Parashewanella spongiae: one gene and its partner. The protein of the gene in region 2 interacts with the protein of the main gene of each other region in a pairwise test. Links are inferred from orthologs where the notes say so. Each region holds a gene or a part of one and is shown on either strand. Other genes may lie near its edges.

What was found.
Region 1: the proteins of purT (region 2) and ispA interact in binary tests that used the Escherichia coli proteins (3 or more experiments, as listed by UniProt). The link is inferred for Parashewanella spongiae from one-to-one orthologs.

Annotation. Positions count from the first base shown.
Region 1 is NZ_CP037952.1:1,062,198-1,072,578, reverse strand. The notes cover bases 4,760-7,750. They hold ispA ((2E,6E)-farnesyl diphosphate synthase), read left to right. Parts: upstream 4,760-5,803; coding sequence 5,804-6,697; downstream 6,698-7,750. Other genes in these bases: dxs (1-deoxy-D-xylulose-5-phosphate synthase), read left to right, coding at 6,719-7,750; xseB (exodeoxyribonuclease VII small subunit), read left to right, coding at 5,562-5,801; pomA (flagellar motor protein PomA), read right to left, coding at 4,760-5,194. Also shown: E2I05_RS03905 (methyl-accepting chemotaxis protein), read left to right, coding at 1-1,033; E2I05_RS03900 (hypothetical protein), read left to right, coding at 1,571-3,016; E2I05_RS03895 (flagellar motor protein MotB), read right to left, coding at 3,490-4,422; more of pomA, read right to left, coding at 4,427-4,759; more of dxs, read left to right, coding at 7,751-8,584; E2I05_RS03870 (hypothetical protein), read right to left, coding at 8,623-9,162; E2I05_RS21900 (hypothetical protein), read left to right, coding at 9,690-10,109; E2I05_RS03865 (ISL3 family transposase), read left to right, coding at 10,061-10,381.
Region 2 is NZ_CP037952.1:1,300,311-1,310,498, forward strand. What follows is about bases 4,659-7,456. They hold purT (formate-dependent phosphoribosylglycinamide formyltransferase), read left to right. Parts: upstream 4,659-5,368; coding sequence 5,369-6,544; downstream 6,545-7,456. Other genes in these bases: E2I05_RS04895 (hypothetical protein), read right to left, coding at 4,659-5,144; E2I05_RS04905 (hypothetical protein), read right to left, coding at 6,564-6,983; E2I05_RS04910 (DUF3634 family protein), read left to right, coding at 7,360-7,456. In the rest of the region: ltrA (group II intron reverse transcriptase/maturase), read left to right, coding at 1-330; E2I05_RS04870 (hypothetical protein), read right to left, coding at 537-1,019; E2I05_RS04875 (VOC family protein), read right to left, coding at 1,542-1,955; E2I05_RS04880 (NADPH-dependent FMN reductase), read right to left, coding at 2,253-2,846; E2I05_RS04885 (helix-turn-helix transcriptional regulator), read left to right, coding at 2,986-3,651; E2I05_RS04890 (16S rRNA pseudouridine(516) synthase), read left to right, coding at 3,641-4,363; more of E2I05_RS04895, read right to left, coding at 4,335-4,658; more of E2I05_RS04910, read left to right, coding at 7,457-7,701; DNA repair protein RecN, read right to left, coding at 7,732-9,390; E2I05_RS04920 (YjaG family protein), read right to left, coding at 9,531-10,133; two-component sensor histidine kinase BarA, read right to left, coding at 10,138-10,188. UniProt on the Escherichia coli protein: Involved in the de novo purine biosynthesis. Catalyzes the transfer of formate to 5-phospho-ribosyl-glycinamide (GAR), producing 5-phospho-ribosyl-N-formylglycinamide (FGAR). Formate is provided by PurU via hydrolysis of 10-formyl-tetrahydrofolate.

The DNA of each region.
Region 1 (10,381 bases), 240 kb from region 2 along the record:
TGGTAACTTATTACCAGCACACATGCAGCAAATGGCTTCAACGATATCAGAGTCAGCAAGTGCCATTGACCGCATCCAGTCCTGCTTACAGGAAATTCAACATGTAACTCTGGAAATTGTCCAACTTGTAAAGCAATTCACCAAAAGTGACGATAAAGTTGCTTTGTCTGGCATAGCTAAATCCTGTGATTTACTCACTTTAATTGCCGAATTATCAAAATCTCTTTTCTCAATTCTTCAAAAAGTACTGTTTGCCGCTAAGGATATTTTAGAAATAACAGGTAAAGCATCAATCGGTCTTAACAAAGCAATACCAGGGCTAGGTATTGTCATAAGCATCATAGACATTGTCCAGCGCTCACTATACCTTGGAAACAATGCTTATTACATGGCCCAGTTATCTGAAATGAAAGTAAGAGATCAAGAGTATTTTCCTGATCACGCTATTCTTTCATTCATACTTGACGAAGAACAAAGAACTAACTATTACACCCTCAATGACATTGCTTATGATGGAAAAATATTCGTAAACCTGTCTCCAGAAGTAATAAGAGAAGCTAAGCGTTACTCTATGGTTTGTGAACTAAAAAAAGTTTGCCGTAAAAGAGTGATAAGTGCCTCTTACAAGATTTTTTTCGACTTGGCCTCTGTGACAGGAGATATTCTAAAACTTGGCGGCGTAACCAGCGAAGTGGGAGCCGGTTTATCGCTTGGAATAGCATTATCAAAAGCCAGTATTATTACCATAAACTGGTTAAAACAAAGCTACCATAATCATCAAGAAGATTTGCATTCGAACGAAGAAAAACATGTACTTCGCTGTCGATTAATTGAGTCATTATTTCAATTTTTCGTTGCTTTTGCAGAGCAAGACATTACTGATGACGATAAATTTGAAAGCTATATTGAACAATATGGAGAGTTACGTGTTTTCTTCTACAGTTTCGGGCTTAAAACAAGTGACTTTTTAGGTAAAAAAGTTGATGAAGAGGGAGTGAAGAAAGTTTATAAAGCCTTAAAACGCAGAGAATAGTTATTTCAATAATCGTTATGTTTTATGACTAAAACTCGATTAAATTGCGCCTTAAACAAGCTAAAGAAATGAATCACCCCGTTCCAGAGGGGCGAGGTATCGTTTAGCGTTATCGCCACTCCAGCGAGACTCGAAACCTAGTAACGACAGTTTTTATGTCGGTAGTCTAGCGCCTTTTTCTTGTTTAAGTACCTGTCGATAAGTTCTTTGATAATTATTGTGTTCAGGTTTAGTGCTATACAAGACGCAATGTAGGGCGCATACCCGTAGCTATGTAACCGAAGTTGCAACACCGTAGAGTGCTGAAACTGGGCACTAGAAAATCTTAGGAAACTTCAGGTACTTAGATGAAGTCACTAGATACCGGCCTTCGCAGGTATGACCACAAGTACACCACAAAAAAACAAAGTTAGTTCGCCCCAAGAGGCGAGGAATTAAACCCCGAAGATATTAAATATTACATGAACTATATTTAACAAAAACAGTATTGGGCAAGTGATAAACTCATTTTAGTTAATGATATCCAAGCAAGCGAATATGGCCACATCTTCTGACTTCACTTCAACTTGGTCCGCTCAAAAAATTGAAGCTGATTATTATCACAGTATTATCCATCATGGATTAAAAAACACACACTCGTCATTAACTCTTGGTAATACAACATTTTCAGTGTCAGAAGTACCTAGCGAGGATGCTCAATCAATATTTGAACCAAGTTCAAGCATACATGAGTTCATGTCTTCCCCCACTTTAATACAAAAATCTTGCCATCCTCAAAAAAATTACAAATACCAAGCAGATACTCAATCACAAACCATCGGCTTGGATAAACAATATAAACGGGTCTTAAACACACCTGCAGTAAGAGAAAATGCGCAATTATTCGAACGTTATCATGTAAATCATCAACCAGTCCCTCCTGAGTGCCAAGGATTTTGTAGATTGACGACTCAAGGAGCACTTAAAGTAAGTGATAGCTTGATACCAACATGCTCCGAACTCCAAGAAAGTTATCTTCAATCTATACGGCTTAGAGGAGTGGCAGCAACACATCGATCATTTTATGCATATGGCTACCACGTTCGCTTTATCTGTACTTCGAATGAACTCTCTGTAACGTTAATTTCAAGCGAGCAATGCTCAGATTACGTACAAAAAGGATACATCATTCGTTTAAAGCAAGTTGTGAATGAAAATGAATGCATAGTAGCCAGTGCCATAGCTGCACTTTGTCATAGGAATTTTTTCGGTGCCGGAGACAGATTAGCAACTGACGAGAATCTCCCTAATATCTTGGCACAGCATCAAAATAGAGCTGAGCCAACCCTTGCTTTAATAAATCGACTCTTTGCAATGTTTTCATTTATAAATGCACCACTATTCGCTACTTTTGCTAATGATAGCCGTCATCCATTAAGGCAAGAACTTGACCGAAGACTGACTATAGTGTTCACAGTCGAAGGAAGCCAAACGAGCCAAAGGCAAACTCAGTCTTTAGGTGAATTTATAACGTTTATCTCTATATTAAGCAACACAGCACCTTCAATGGCATTACAAATAGTTCAAGAAATAAAACGCCAACTTTCTTCAGATGTTTTCGAACAACTAAATCTACATGATCAAGAGATTGAATTAGAGAGACGAATAAGAGTCCCGAAAACGATTCCTGATATTAAAGACATGGTTAACGCCTTGCCAGTAATAAATTACTCACAAGTTCCCGAAGATGCAGAGTGCTGCATTATGCGCACTAACTTTAAAAAAGAAAAAGAGCAAGAAATCATCGAAATAAGAAGCGGGCAAAATCCTTATGTGTGGCACTTAGTTTCTAAAACTGCAATTAGAAATTTATTAAAATCTAGTGCGATAGTTTGCAATCCAGTAGACCGTACAGAATTAACTTGTGACGATTTTAGAGCGGTTGTTTTACAACCCCAACATTCCTCCAGCAACTCATCAATTTCTTCCGTTGCACAAAAATAAAGCCTCAATTAGTCATTTCCATTTGTTATCGCTAAAAACTGACAAAATCAAGGCTCGAAAATTAAAGTTTAAAGACAAACGTAGTAACGACAGTTTTGTATGTCAGTAATAATACCAATTACAGTAATTAATCTCTCACTCAGCAAGAGCCAAAGGGTTTCAGTGCAAGGCACAAGCTCGAAGTACTATATTCCCTACGGCCGCCATAAAAAACTGGCGCTCAACGCACTTAGTGCTTTTGTCGAGATAATTCAAGTGCTTGTAACGCAGTAATGGAATCCTATAGCCTTGCCCTTCGGGAGCTTGTATGTGCTCACTTTGGTTTATAAAGAATACTTCTCAAAATTGTCTTGACGTAGCAATGTAATAACGACAGTTTTGTTTGTCGGTAACAACTATGTCTTCATCAATTTCGATTGTACTTTGAGCACACACATAGCTCTGAGTTGAGCATTTAATTAACCTAATTGGTATTACAAGTCGCCAACTCGAATCTCGTCAGACTCTTTTGCCTTTCCTTGCTCAATGGCAATTTCAACGCGGCGATTTCGCGACCTATTACCCGGTGAGTTCGGCGGAACAAGTAAAGCTGTCGAAGCCATTCCCACCACTTTCATTCTCGACTCATCGAACCCTTTGACTTTAATCAATTCATGGGCGACAGAAAGCGCACGTTTGCTCGAAAGCTCCCAGTTAGAACGATAGAGCTCATTGTTAATTTGTACATGATCTGTATGTCCAGACACAGTGATAATCCCAGGAACATCTTTCAACAAATTACCAATTTCCCGCAAAATAGGACGAAAACGAGGTTGTAAGAAGCCCGAACCAGAAGCGAAAGAACCTTTTTCTCGGATCCGAATAATAATTTGCTGACCAAGAGACTCAAGCTCAACGGCACCATCTTGAATGTGTTGATCCAGTTTTTCAGCGATTTTTTTCAACTGCTCATTGGTTTGCTCTTGTTTTGCAAGGGCTTCAGCGGTTTCCTTAGCTTCTGACTTTTCTTGAGCCGTAGCGCTAGCGTCACCTCCGCGTAGCTCGCCTTTTTGCTCTTGCTGGCCGCCTGCACTATCATCCTCACCTTCTTGAAACTTAAGCATCTGCTCTGTCATTTCATTGGTTTGTTGATTGATAACTTCTATCGGTGTGGGTTCAGGTTTGCCAGGACGAAATTCTAATGCGATAACAGAAGTGCCTTTAGGGATATCTTTCACTTCAACTTTATTTTGAACGCCGAAAGCATATTTCATTGAACCAGCAAGTTGTTGAAATTTTTGTGCGTCCATTTCTGAAAACGCTAATAATAATACGAAAAAACACATTAATAACGACATGAGATCAGCAAATGTTGCCAACCACATTGGAGCGCCTGGTGGTGGACAATCACACCCTTCCTTAGCCATCCAGTTATTCTCCGTCCACAGTGCCAGCGGAGCGTTTTTTCTCTGACAAGTAACTTTTCAAAAAGCTCTCGATAACTCGAGGATTTTGACCATCTTGAATAGAAAGTATCGCATCCATTATCAAATTTCGGTTTTGCATTTCTTCGCCCATTCGCAGTTCAAGCTTGTCTGCTATAGGTAAAGCAACCATATTAGCAATAATGGCACCATAAAGTGTTGTAAGAAGTGCAACCGCCATCGAAGGACCAATCGATTTAGGATCATCCATATTTGACAACATAGCGACTAAGCCAACAAGGGTACCAATCATACCCATTGCAGGCGCTACATCACCCATAGCCTTAAAAATGCTAATGCCAGACTTATGGCGTTCTTCCGTTAATATTATGTCTTTTTCGAGCGCAGCTCTAACCACGTCTCCGTCGTGACCATCAACCAACATATCGACGGCTTTTTGCATAAAGTTATTGGTTATTTCCGCTTCTTCTAACGCTAAAAAACCTCCTTTTCGAGCAGCGTCAGCCATATTCACAGATTGTTCAATAAGATCTTCAGGTTTATCGAGTTTGAACATGAATGCCTTGATGGCGATTTTAACGGCACCCAAAAATTGTCCTAGGTTAAATTTCATCATGACTACAAAACATGAACCTGCCACCACGATTAAAATTGATGACGTTTCAATAAAGATACCAATGCCACCACTGGTCACCATTGCTCCGATCACGAAACCAAACGCGCCAATTAACCCTATTAATGTTGCTAAATCCACAACAGTCCCTCGCCCAATATTTTTCGTGATGAATTAAAAATTTGTGGTATAACCTTTAAAAACCGAGATCATTGTACTGTAAATTAAATCTACACACCTCTTCAAAAAAGCTAAAATTGTTCACAATCCAACCAACCAATCTACAATTTAACCACTTTTTTATTCCCAGCCGATTTTTAACAGATTTTGTTATTCTAAGAGCTGTCTCTTATTATCGGACAAATTCAGCGCAAGTTTAATTCAATTTGAAGTTTTCACTCGAAAAAATAATGACAAATTTGTTACTGCGCAAGAATCATACCGCTAAATTTGACCACAGACGCCCCCTGATATACCTTGTGTCACACTTTAACCAAAGGATGTTATTGTGACTAAAAATAATGCAGATTTGAGTTTCGAAGAATCACTAAGCACATTAGAAGCCATTGTTTCTGAACTAGAAAAAGGCGATATTTCATTAGATGATGCGCTTAAGCAATTCGAACATGGAATCACTCTAGTCAGACACAGTCAAAGCAAATTAGATCAAGCTCAGCAAAGAGTATCCATTTTGCTCAATGAAAAGCCTGACGACAAGCTTGTTCCATTCGAAAACGAGGGCGAATAAGCGTGCCTGAAACAGCCTTGACTAATGCAATTGTTCATTATCAAAATCGTGTGAATAATTATCTTAAAAATCGACTTGACCAGTTACCTGATGATGCTCCAAATCTAAAAGCTGCAATGAAACACGGCGCTTTGCTTGGTGGGAAGCGTATTCGTCCTTTTTTAGTTTACAGTGTTGGTGAATTGCTCGGCGTGCAACCACAACAACTTGATGCCTGCGCCTCTGCAATAGAATGTATTCATGCCTACTCTTTGATCCATGATGACCTACCTGCTATGGATGACGACGCATTAAGACGAGGCCAACCCACTGTGCATGTGAAGTTTGACGAAGCCACGGCAATATTAGCCGGCGACTCGCTTCAATCACTGGCTTTTGAAATGCTTGCGGATGCTCAAAATAACCTAACCGCAGATCAACAAGTTCGAATGATTAAAGTGTTATCTAAAGCCGCTGGTTATTCTGGAATGTGTGGTGGTCAAGCTATTGATTTGGCCTCAACCGATCAATCCATTGACATTGACACCTTAACGTTATTGCATTCATTAAAGACAGGAGCATTAATCTCTTGCTCCGTTGAATTAGCACTTATTGCTGCAAACGCCAGCGATGAAGAAACGGAATCATTGCGATCTTTTGCGAAAAATGTAGGGCTAGCCTTTCAAGTTCAAGATGATATTTTAGATATCACATCGACAACCGAAGAGTTAGGCAAACCGCAAGGCTCTGATACCAAAGCTAATAAAAGTACCTTTCCACAATTATTAGGGCTGCATGGTGCAAAACAAACCGCCGATCAGCTAATTAATGAATCACTATCAGCGCTGACTAAATTGCCATACAATAGCCAGTTAATTGCAGATTTCGCACGTTACATTGTGGCGCGTCGAGTATAACAACAGTCAAAGTATCTCATTATGAGCATGGACATTTCCAAATTTCCGGTACTAGCCAAAGCTAATACCCCAGAAGAACTCAGACAACTGACTAAAAGCCAGTTACCACAGCTCGCCAAAGAACTCAGGGAGTTTTTACTTACATCGGTAAGTAAATCAAGTGGCCACTTTGCATCGGGACTTGGTACCGTCGAATTAACGGTAGCCTTGCATTATGTTTACAACACCCCTTTTGATCGGCTGATTTGGGATGTGGGGCATCAAGCTTATCCACACAAAATCTTAACCGCTCGCCGTGATCGCATGCATACCATTCGCCAAAAAGACGGACTGCACCCCTTTCCTTGGCGTGAAGAAAGTGAATACGACACCTTTAGCGTTGGACACTCAGGTACATCAGTGAGTGCCGCCTTAGGCATGGCGATTGCCGCCGAAAAAGAACAAGCTGGTCGCAAAATTGTTTCAGTAATCGGTGATGGTGCTTTAACTGGAGGCATGGTTTTCGAAGCACTTAATCACGCAGGCGATCTCAACAATGACATGCTAGTAGTGTTAAATGACAATGAGATGTCAATTTCAGAAAACGTTGGCGCATTAAACAACCATCTTGCACAAATTATGTCAGGTCGTTTTTATACCACCATTCGTGAAGGTGGTAAAAAAGTACTTGATGGTATGCCTATTTTTAAAGAAATGGCAAAACGTACCGAAGAGCATTTAAAAGGAATGGTTGTTCCGGGCACTTTATTTGAAGAACTAGGCTTTAACTACATAGGTCCTATAGATGGGCATGATGTCGATGCGCTCGTTGAAACTCTGGCCAACATGCGACAACTAAAAGGTCCTCAGTTTTTACATATTATGACTAAAAAGGGTCGTGGTTACGCCCCTGCAGAGAAAGATCCTATCGGTTGGCATGCTGTACCTAAATTCGATCCTGCACAATTTAAAAAACCGACGGCTAAGCCTTCCAATCCTACATTTTCTCAAGTGTTTGGGAAGTGGCTTTGTGACATAGCCGAGCAAGACGAGAAGGTATTAGCGATTACTCCAGCAATGCGAGAAGGCTCTGGCATGGTCGAGTTTTCCCAGCGATTCCCAAAACAATACTTTGATGCCGCAATTGCAGAGCAACACGCCGTCACTTTAGGTGCTGGCTTTGCTGTAGAAGGCTTTAAAGCTGTTGTTGCTATTTATTCCACGTTTTTACAACGTGGTTACGACCAACTGATCCACGATATCGCATTACAAAAACTACCGGTTTTATTTGCGATTGACAGAGGTGGTATTGTCGGTGCTGATGGCGCAACTCATCAAGGCGCTTTTGACTTAAGCTTTATGCGCTGCATTCCAAACATGGTAATCATGACACCGTCTGATGAAAATGAATGCCGACAAATGCTTTATACTGGCTACTGCTATAACGATGGGCCAACAGCCGTGCGTTACCCTAGGGGGAGTGCAACAGGCGCAGAGCAAATTGAACAAATGACTGCACTACCGATAGGTAAAGGTCGAATGGTACGCCAAGGCAATAAAGTTGCCATCATCAATTTTGGCACCACGTTGGGGTCGGCCACTCAAGCTGCTGATGCACTCGATGCAACTGTTGTTGATATGCGCTTTGTAAAACCATTAGATGAAGATCTACTAACCCAGATTGCTAATGAATACGATGTTTTGGTTACTGTTGAAGCCAATGCCATTATGGGGGGGGCTGGTTCAGGTGTGATAGAGTTTTTGCAAAAAAATAAGTTGCTAAAGCCCGTGCTTCAAATTGGCTTACCTGATGAGTTTATTAAACATGGTTCTCCAGACGAAATCACTGCAGAATATCAACTTGATGGCGAGGGAATTTTAGCCCAAATCAATGAATATCTGTCGTAAATTAACCCAGTCAAGAAGCAATGTATACCTGTGTTACTTCAAGTATCACGGGTATCTGTTGACAATTGCGCTTTATATTGTGCTAGATTCCTTCGACTTTTTGTTAATTTTTGTAATACCTTCTCTTCATCCATTTGCAACTGCATGATATTGCTTGCGTTTGCTGTTTCTTTTTCTTTTAAAATTTGTTGATATTTTTTCTCGTTTTTCTGTATTTGTTCACCCAATTTTCTTACTCTGTCCACTTTTGCCATCTCTTTAGAATGGTCGTATTCTTGCCTCCTGAATGGTATCTGGGAAGAAAAAACTTGATTATCACTCGATGTCACATTTAAATCTGATGAAAATGAGCAGGAATATAAAGGAGGAGTCATAACCATTGGAGCCATAACAAGAGGTTGTTGTACTGAATGCAGTGCTGATTGATGAAACTGGCTAATCACATTGTCAGTAGTTTGAAAATATAAGTACCCATTTATTGGAGTTGGGTAAGTGTTGGCATAAACACCTATTGGTGCAATTGCTTGTGCCACTTGAGCACTCAGCCTAACGTCCATAGAAGTATTTGCTGCTGCCAAAATCGTTTTCCAAAAGTAACCACGAGTTTTATTCTACTCTTATTTTGAATTCTTTATGATTTATTTTTTTAATACTTGTGTTCACTGTACACTACAAAAAAGTATAGCTAGCTTAAAAGCAGCGTAATTCAAACACTTACACCATATCCGCAAAGACTGATATCCAGTGACTTTTTGTTAATTTTTCCAAAGCAGCGAGACTACCGACATACAAAACTGTCGTTATACCAATTACAGTAATTAATCTCTCACTCAGCAAGAGATAAAGGTTTTCAGTACAAGGCGCATGTTCGAAGTACTATATACCCTACGGCCGCCATACAAAACTGGCGTTCAACGCACTTAGTGCTTATGTCGGAATAATTCAAGAACGTGCAACGCAGTAATGGAAACCTTTAGCCTTGCCCTTCGGGAGCTTGTATGCGCACACTTTGGTTTATAAAGAATACTTCACAAAATTATGGTTCATCCGGTTAATCGATACTTAGGTCTGAGATAAGGTAAAATATTCTAAAAAATTAGAGTAGATGTCGACTTCACTTCTTTACCATTCCTTTGGAATACAAGGCCCTTATCATTACTTATCTTCCAAATATGAAAATGGTTCAACGATCTTTAACATTGCCCATAACCACCGAATGAAATGCTCTGATTGCCAAAGTCGGAAAGTGATCAAGAAAGGAACCAAAAAACGTGAGTTTATAGGCCCTCCAATAGGCATCAAGAAAACGTTAATCCGAATATTACATCAGCGTATTCAATGTACGATTTGCAAAGTAATCCAGTATTTACCACTGAAGTTCATTCCACGGCCTAAAGTCCGTTACATCAAAGCCTTCGAGAGATATGTACTGTTATTATCAATTGAAAAAATGACCATTAGCTCGATAGCGAAGCTTTGCAATGTTGGTTGGGATTGCATCAAAGCCATTCAAAAAGGCATCTAAAAAAGCGCTATCAAAAACCAAATTACAAAAACGTTACCTATATTGGTATTGATGAAATTTACTGTGGTTCTAAATCAGGCTTTATGACAGTCGTTATTGATATGAAAACCAGTGCAGTTATCTACACCGAAAAAGGAAAGAAAGCGGCTAGCCTTGATGGGTTTTGGGAACGAAAGAATCGCTGCAAGCAACCTATAGTCGCGGTTGCAACTGACATGGGGCCAGCCTACATTTCATCGGTAAAGAAGCATGCACCTCAAGCCAGTTTAGTC
Region 2 (10,188 bases):
ATCAAAGGCACCAGTTACATCAAGATAGAGGCGTCTAAGAAGAGCCAAACAAAGCTGAAAAATAAAATCAGAGACATAGTGAAACACCGAACCTCAAATACACTTGGCGTACTGATAAATAAGGTTAATCAAGTTCTGAGGGGATGGAAACACTATTTTGGTGGGATAGGTTATCCCAGAGGTGTATTTTTCAGAATAAATGGATTTGTAGTAAACCGGTTCTATCGCTGGCATCGTCGCTTAAGTCAACGTCGAAGCAAGTATCTATCACGAGGTGCTTACGAAAAATTACGCCAAGCTGGTCTTGAGTATTTACCCACGACAAGATGATAAGCAAAGTGAAGGGGCTGAGAGAAGTGTAACAACAGAGCCGTGTGAGGGAAAACCTCATGCACGGAATCGAAGAGGGGCTGCTGGATAAGCGATAGCGAAGCCAGTAGCCTACTCTACTTAAATGAACTGAAAAGAAAACTTATTTACCAAAAAGCCAAATATCGGCACACTGACATTTGGCTTTTTATTAAATAAATATTGAATTATTTAAGCTGCAGGCTGCTTCTAATTTTTACATTCATGTCACTGAGAGACTGTTCATAAACGCGATACTTTTTTGCGGCATCTTCTACCGATTTTAACACCGATTGAAATTTACTCGATACTTGATTAATCAGAATTCTACTTTTCAAATCCCCGCTACTCTGTAAGTCAGGTCGCTGAATCAAACTTTGGCTGACTGAGCTGAGCTTTTCGGTTACTTGCTGGTACTTTTCGATGAAGTCGCTGTCAGATTTCTTATCTTCAATTCTTAATGCTTCTTCTGAATCAGGAAGGTTAAGAGCTGCTTGCTTGAGTTCATTGAGCTGCATATCGAGTTGATGCATTTGGGTAGTAAATTTTTCATCCAGAAAAGCATCTAATTCGCTTGATTTAATATTTTTAGGCTCGTTGAGCCGATCAGATAAGCGATCAAGAGAACTCGGCCTAACACTAGGAGGACCAGCTGGTATCGATGAGCTCATAACAAACCTCATTATTGTTAATCAAAGCATGCCAAAGTGCTGTGCATTGAATTAAGTATAGAAAGTTTCTAGATTGAAATGTGTAATAATTGGATGATTAATGTTTGCTATCTGATTTTACGCCCTGAAATAATACTAATTACAGTAATTAAATTCCCAGCTCAGAGCTATGTATGTGTTCAAAGTACAAGTGAAATTGATGAAGACATAGTTATTACCGACATACAAAACTGTCGTTATTACATTGCTAAGTTGAGACAGTTTTGCGTAGTAATTTGGACACATACAAGCTCCCGAAGGGCAAGGCTAAAGGATTCCATTACTACGTTACAAGTTTTTGAATTATCCCGACAAAAGCACGAAGTGCGTTGAACGCCAGCTTTGTATGGCAGCCGTTAGGGTATATAGTACTTCAAACTTGCGCCTTGTACTGAAATCCTTTAGCTCTTGCTGAATGGGAAGTTAATTACTGTAATTGGTATAACACATTCTCATAGAGTGCTGGAACACATTTATCTGATCTCAATACTTATTTCTTTCGCTTGGAATATCGGTTAAGTATTGGACGAATTCGACTTCGAAACCATCTGGATCGATGAAATAGACACTTTTTTGAGTACTATCTTGAGCGCCATTTATTGCTATTTCAAATCCAGCTGACTCAAGCCTAGTTATCAAGGCGGAAATATTATCAACACGATAAGCAAAATGCGCTAAGCCTACTTGATCGCCCTTTAGATCGCGGTTTTCTCTTTTACCGTGATCGCTAAACGATATGTAGTTATAGTCATCGCCAAAATGTATCCAGTTTCTTGGCTTGCCATACCATTCACTTTTTCCACCACCACGAACTTGCCAGTGAGGAAATGCAGCTTGATAAAATTCAAGTGCTCTAGGGATATCTTTTATCACTAAATTTATATGCTCTAGTATCATGGCGTTTCTCCTTCTGAATAAGATTAGGAACTGTCTCAAAATAACTTACCGATTTGTTACTGCTTAAAATTGTCAATATCAAGGCACGAAGAATGATGTTTAGTTATTCTAATTGAAAAATGAGTAACGCAGAGAGTGGCAATTTTAAGCGTAACCCTTTGGGCTGTGTTTATTTTTGGCTTCTACTGTGTTGTCGAAAGCTTATGTAGAGTAACTACACCACACTTTCTTCGCCTTGTATAAGCTCAAAAATAAACGACAGCAAAACAGGGAAGTTATTTTGGAACAGTTCCTTATTTACATTCCAAAGCTAAAATTACCTTGATTTGGGTAGGGCTGATCTTGCAGTTTTAACCTCATCGATTTTAATGCTTCGGCGTACATGAATAGCATGTGTAAGCTATAGTCGATTCTTTTACGCAGCTGCTGATCACGTTCAGACTCACATTCAGCAAGCAATACCTCGTTTGCACTCCGTACGATGATGTGATCGGGGATGGGGAGCATTTTATTATTTTTAAACGCATTCATTTTTAATTCTGCAATAGGGTAAACACCGCTTACTCCACTTGAAACGGATACCAGCAAAACAGGTTTATTTGCCGTAATAGCACCATCGCACATCATCAGAAAGTTTTTTAATAATGGAGAAGCAACCCCATTCCATTCGGGCGTAATCAACACTATTGCGTCAGCTTCATTAAGTGATTGGTTTAGTGCTTCCCAGTGTTGGCCTTTATTACTAGAGCCATCCCAAAAAGGTAAATCAATTTCCTGTAATTCGATGTGTTTCGATTGAGAAAACTTTCCTAGGTTAAGTCGAATAAACTCCCCGACTTTAGCGCTTTGAGAACTCTTCCGTTGACTGCTACTAAAAATAACTAGCTTCATATTATATAAACCTTTTACTATATAAATTATATAAGTAAGGTAAATTGTTTATTAAACAGTGTAAAGGGGTAAATTCAAAAAAATAAATAAAAAAGTTTACTTATTCGAAGGAGAAGTAATAATAGGGCAAGGAGGTGATATGAAAACCACAGAAAAAATACTCAATTTGTTGAAAGTTCATGGCCCTTTGACCGCAAAGTTTTTGTCAAAAGAACTCGCTTTAACAACAATGGGAGTTAGACAGCATCTGCAGCTACTGGAAGACAATGGTGATGTTGCAACAGAAGATAGAGCGCAAGGGCGCGGAAGACCAACGCGATATTGGTATTTAACCGAAGGCAGCGCTAGCCACTTTGATGATAGGCATGAAGAGTTAACATTGCAATTGATTGATTCAGTCATTCAGGTATTCGGTGATGGTGGGCTCGATAAGTTGATAACAGCAAGAGAAAAAAGCAGTTTTGCACAATACGATCGTGTTTTAGCATTAACTACAAACCTTGAAGAAAAATTACAGGCACTTTGTGAGTTACGTAGCAATGAAGGATACATGGCCTCTTGTGACTTTAGTGATAAAGACTATTGGCTTTACGAGAATCATTGCCCAATCTGTGCAGCGGCAACCAAATGTCAAAACTTTTGTCGTTCCGAATTAGAAATGTTTCAAAAGCTTTTTGAACAAATTGCTTCAGTGTCTAGGGAAGAGCATATTATTGAAGGCGCACGTCGCTGCGCTTATAAATTTTCCCCATTTTCGAGTGCTAAAACCAGTGAAGATGTGACAGAGGTGGCTAATGCAAAGTAAGCGAAGCCGCTTGGATAGATTTTTGTGTAAAAAACTTAATTTACCACAGAAATCTGTACGAATATTATTGATAAATAATAGAGTAAAGGTCGATAGAAAAGTCACTACATCGCTTGATTTACAAATTGATGAGTTTAATCACATTCAGTTCGATGACAATGTATTGCAAGATAAGACAGCCATTTATTTAATGATGAATAAACCTGTTGGGGTGGTGAGTGCAACTAAAGATGCAGAGCATAGTACAGTGATTGATCTGCTTACTCACTCTCAAAAAAATGAGCTACATATAGCAGGTCGATTAGACTTAAATTCTTCTGGATTAATCTTGCTAACGAATGATAGCCGCTGGTCAAAGGGTTTAATGTCGCCAGAAAATAAAGTTGATAAAGTATACCGAGTGACGCTAGCAGATCCGATTTCAAGCAAATACATAGAAGGTTTTAGAAAAGGATTTTATTTTGAATATGAGAATGTTACGACTAAACCTGCTGCTTTAGAAATTATCGGTGAGCGTGAAGCAATAGTTACACTTAGTGAAGGAAAGTATCATCAAATTAAAAGGATGTTTGGTCGATACCGAAATGCTGTAGTTGGGTTGCATCGTTTATCCATTGGTGGTCTTTATTTGGATCGAACTCTTGAACCTAGCCAAAGTCGTGAGCTATCAGAGTTGGAACTGCTTAAACCGTTGTTTGCCTGCCCCAAATGATACAGTCATGTAATGGCTCACTTAAGGTGGTTGCGTCTGAGTCAGTTAATAATCGATAAACTTCGTCACGATGCTTACTGGAAACATTGAGTTTAATCCATTGTTTTAGAAGTGTTTTTAGTTGTTCAACTTCTTTTGGATCTTTACCCGTTGGTATTTCTATTTCGTTATATGCTCTAAATTTTGAATCAGAACAAAGCAACATAATTTGCAGCAAGTGACGCGTATTCTCTCTTACGAGTGAATCAAATTTCGTGCTCGCAATGACTGGAACTGAAGCTTCAGATTCTGTTGAAGCAAGTAATTCATCTGACTTTATAAGCGACACGCTTTTGTTTTCATACGAGAATACGAACATGGTTAAATTTAGTTTTAAATATGCTTTGCGCTCATTGTGAGTGAGTTTCAATTGCTCACAAACAGATTTAAAAGCTAAAACAGGTACTGCACTGTTTGGATTTAATGATGTGAGCGGCTTATTTTCAGTCTTAGGGTTCTTAACTTGTTTTGGTAATCTTGTGTATTTTGAAACAGCTTCTAGGATTATGCTTTCACCAATATTCCCCTTTTGATAAGTAATGGATATAGAATTAAAAGCTAGGTCAAGCTGAAAAAAACCTCTCAAAGCAACGACTTCTTTCTTTCCCTCAAAATTCGACTCTATTTTATAGCAGGAGTTGTTTGGCAAAAATAAAAAATAAATATCATCTTTGCGCTTTAAAGCACTCGGGTTATTTTGTAAGTAAGCTAATAAGCTTGGAACCGTGAATTCTACAGACATTTTCTATTTTACCGATTTTTTAAAACTGCCTTTAAACTTCAAATTAACAAAAGCCTCTCCATAAATGAAAGCTCGTCTAATTATTAATCCTACTTGTTATGCCAGTATTCAGCTTGCAGTAGATTTATCAAAAACTCTTCTTTATTCTCCCAAAACTGACAGATTCTGCTTCAACAATTAATTTTGCACTAAACTCATTTCATACACTTCAATTTGGAGCCAAGATGATAGGTACCGCGTTATGCAAAAATTCGATTAAAGCCATGTTATTAGGCAGTGGTGAGTTAGGCAAAGAGGTCGCTATTGAGTTGCAAAGGTATGGAATAGAAGTGATTGCCGTTGACCGTTACGCTAATGCTCCTGCTATGCATATCGCTCATCGTTCGCATGTTATTGACATGATGGATTCTGCTGCACTTAAATCTGTCATTGCGCAAGAAAGCCCTAATATTATCATTCCAGAACTAGAGGCGATTAATACTCAGGTACTTGTTGAAGTTGAGTCTTTTGGGGTGAAAGTTGTACCAAATGCCAAAGCGACTCAATTGACAATGAACAGGGAAGGGATAAGACGACTAGCGGCGAATACATTAGGTCTACTTACTTCGAGATTCTTCTTTTGTGATAGCAAAAAAGAAATGGAGAAAGCGATTACGACCATTGGATTTCCTTGTGTTATAAAGCCAATTATGAGCTCATCTGGTCATGGGCAGACAGTCGTAAAATCTGAGCTTCAATTTGATGCCGCGTGGGAGGTTTCGCAAGAGGACGCTCGTGGTGGAAAAGGAAGAATTATCGTTGAAGACTTCATTGAATTCGACTATGAAATCACCTTGTTAACGGTTAGCGCTGTTGATGGCATTCATTTTTGTGAACCTATCGGCCACCGGCAAGAAGACGGTGATTATCGTGAGTCATGGCAGCCCCAGCAAATGACGAATGAGCTCATACAAATTTCAAGAGAAATGGCAACCAAAGTCGTTAAATCACTTGGAGGATTTGGCGTTTTTGGCGTGGAAATGTTCATTAAAGGTGATCAAGTATATTTTTCAGAGGTTTCCCCTAGACCCCATGATACAGGGATGGTTACATTGATCAGTCAAGATAAATCAGAATTCGCGTTGCATGTTAGAGCTATTTTAGGGTTTCCAGTGGGGAGTATTTTGCAATATGGTCATAGCGCTTCGGCGGTTTTACTTGCCGACGGACACTCAGTTAATATAGGTTTTGAAGGTGTACGTGAAGCCTTATTGGAAGCTGGTACTCAGCTTCGTTTGTTTGCAAAACCTGAAATTAATGGTCAACGGCGACTCGGTGTCGCGTTAGCACTATCTGATAATACTCAATCAGCCCTTGATAAAGCGAAACGAGTGGCAGAGCAAGTGAAAGTGATTTTTTGAAGCATCTTAATAAAGTCGTTTATTCAAGCGTAGTCAGCCTTATATTGATCTCGTCGCGGGTCGCTTCAATGGCTGAAACAACTTGTTCAGTTGCTAATTGGCTTTCCTCTATGCTGCTCCAATTACTTGACCAAATTTGCATAAGTTTTTTTGACTTTACCATCACTTCTTCACCAGCTAAGGGGCTCAAGTCATTGATTAAGCCAACCTTCACCCAGCCCTTTCTCGGACTTCCTTCTACTATATTTTTATCGTAATGAGCATAATAAACAAGTTGTTCGAGTGCAGATAGCTCAAGTAATATTTCAAAGCTAGCGGTACGTATCGTATTGTTATTTTCTGTAGATTCAAGACGCCAAACATTGTAAGAAAAACCGACTAAAGAGAGCAATATGCTGAAAATTACAAAGTAGTATTGATATTGGTGAATTTTTGCCACTCTCATGTCATACCTCTAAAATTATTAACTTATTTGTGAAATTAGAAATTCATTCGATTAACCTAGAAACATCAGTTACTGCGTTCTCAAGCGTAGAAAAAATGGCTGGTAGTAAGGAGTAGCTTGTAGCAAGTAGTTTATTCTACTTGCAAAAGTTACAACGCAGATAGCAGTCATTTTAGCAAGATTGTGAGCGTAGAACACTTCACTCATTGGGTGAAAGCCATTATGATAAAGTCATCTTATTGCTCAAACAGTTACTCATATACTCATATACTCAGCGTTCAGCTGATGTTTTTAGGATTAATTAATGTAATTGGTATTAGAGTATAGTTTAGCAATAAATGATAAGACTTTTAGTCGAAGGGGAAAAATAATGGATACAGGCTTGAAACTCCTTTTCATGTGTATTGGCATTGCGGTATTAATTTATTTTGTATTTGGATCTAAAAGAGGTTTAGTTATTTTTGAATTACATTTCAAAAATGGAAGATTAGACAAGCATAAAGGCAAAGTACCTGAAAAATTTATGCGTGAAGCTCGTCAGTTGGCCAAACACAATAAAATGACAGGTACTGTACGAGCTGAAAAGAGCGGTGATGTTCGATTACACATTTCTGCCAATGTTTCCGACGACTTAACGCAACAACTACGAAATTTATTTCCATTCGAACTGTATGATATTAAGTCCGTCGATCACAGTCGAAATACAGGCTAATAACGGCTTTAATCTCTTAACGAGTTAGCATCAACCGTGAAGTAGTTCTCTAGCATTCGCTAATGAACTACTGGTTATGGTGTCTCCAGCTAAAAGCCTCGCGAGTTCTTGTACTCTTTGTTCATGGTTCAATGCTGCCATAGAGGTTTCTGTTTGATCTTTTTTAGCTTCTTTATTTACGAACATATGTTGGTGCCCATTACCTGCTACTTGTGGTAAATGAGTTACGCAGAATACTTGGGTCGACTCCCCTAAGCTGCGAAGCATTCTCCCAACAACAGCGGCTGTTGGGCCAGAAATACCAACATCAACTTCATCAAAAATTAGGGTAGGCGTCGCGACTTTTTGTGCAGTAATAACTTGAATGCCTAAGCCAATACGAGATAGCTCACCACCTGAAGCAACCTTGGCAATGGCTTGCATTGGTTGCCCTGGATTTGCTGTGACGAGAAACTGAACCTGATCAGCTCCAACGCAACTCATTTGCTCAGCATTATAGGTAATTTCTATTTGGAATTTGCCTTTTGGCATGTTGAGTTCATTAATGGATTGAGTGACTAATTTATTTAATTCTTTGGCATATCGTTGTCTACTTTGGCTTAGTTTTTTTGCGGCTGAATAGTATTGTGTTTGAGCGTCAACAAGTTGTAAGTTCACATCGTCTAGCTTGTTTACGTCTTGTGACAAACCCTCCAACTCAATCCTGATTTTTTGGTGAAAACTTGCCAATTCAGAAGGTGATATTTGATGTTTTCGAGCTAATTGTAACGATTTTGAGAGTCTTTGTTCGAGAAAATTAAAATGCTCTGGATCTTGTTCGATATTGCTAAGATACAACTGGACTTCACTACTGCTTTCTTGAACTTGTATCAGCGCGTCGTTGAGCATATTGCTGACATTTCTAAATTGCGGGTCAATCGTTTCAATTTGTCCGATCACAGCAACGGCATGGTTTAATAATGAAGCGATATTAGCTTCATCTTCGTTGAGTAATGCCACGCTTTGTTGACATTTTTCAATGAGATCAGAGCTGTTTGCAAGGCGCTTATGTTCTTGCTCTATGGTTTCAAATTCGCCGAGTTTTAAATCAAATTCATTTAACTCTTCAATTTGATATTCTAACAGTTGCTGCCGAGATTTTCGTTCTTCTTGACTGAGTTTAAGCTGCTTAAGCTCGGCTTCAACTCGTTTTACTTTGTGATACCGCTGAGACACAGACTCAATTAATGACGAATGGTTGGCGTAACCGTCAAGCAAGGTTAGTTGGTGCTCTGTTTTGAGCATAGCATGGTGGGCGTGCTGTCCATGTACAGATACGAGCAATTGCCCTAATGCTTTTAATTGAGTGATAGGGACAGGGTTACCATTGATGTAAGCTCGAGAGCGTCCATCGTTACTAATGACACGTCTGAGAATACATTCATCATCGTGATCTAAGTCTTGATCTTCTAACCAGCGTTTAGCCATCGGTAACTTGTGAAGTGAGAAGCTAGCGCTGACTTCGGCTTTGTCTGAACCTGAACGTATAGAGTTTACGTCAGCACGGTTACCTAAACATAAACCTAACGCGTCAATTGCGATAGATTTACCAGCACCGGTTTCACCTGTAATACTGGTCATTCCAGATTTAAAATCGAGTTCAAGAAAACGAACGATAGCAAAGTTATGGACACTGAGTTGACAAAGCATAATGATATCCTATCAAAACCACTGTATTGATGAACAGTATATACTGTTTTTTCATACAGTAAATGGTTGTAGGATAATTAGACGGTTTTTTTATGGGAAATTATATGGATAGGCATCCATGCCTTGAGTTATAGCCTGACTTATTCGTTCATGCTAATACCGATATTTGAAATTCCGCTTGAAACGATTTCTTTACGTAACTCTTTGACCATGTCAGAAGTAATTTTGTTCGATTCAATAATTTCAAGTAAATCACCTTGAACAGCCCTTTCTTCTACCATTGCTGGGTGCTCAAAAATATAATCATCCAGTTGAGTTTCGTTCTTAAACTCCATATCACAAGTCGCTTCAATGTAATTAGCAACTGTGCTCGATGACAGCTTACTGACGTTAGTGATGTCTTCTTCAACCTTGCTTTGAAGTGCACTGAGGAGCTGAGTTAACGCCACGGCTGCATCAAGGGCAGGGTATACACCATACATATCAAAGTCTTCTGGCTCTGGAGTTATTGAGTCAATTTTATCAAGATATAAATCAGTGTTTAATTTTAACTTTTTATCATATTGCTTCTGCCATAGCAGATTAAGTGTTGTGTCGAGCACAACAGGGTTACCGAATTCAGTAACTGTTGAAAATAAATGATAATTTGGATACATACGCTGACATAAAGCAATCGCAAATAATTCTTTTTGCTCAATCTTTAACGCTTTCAACCGCTTAAAAAAACCTACCTTTTTAGTCATAGACTTATTCCATCGACATCTGGGAAATCACTTGTTTAGCGGCAGATTCTACCTT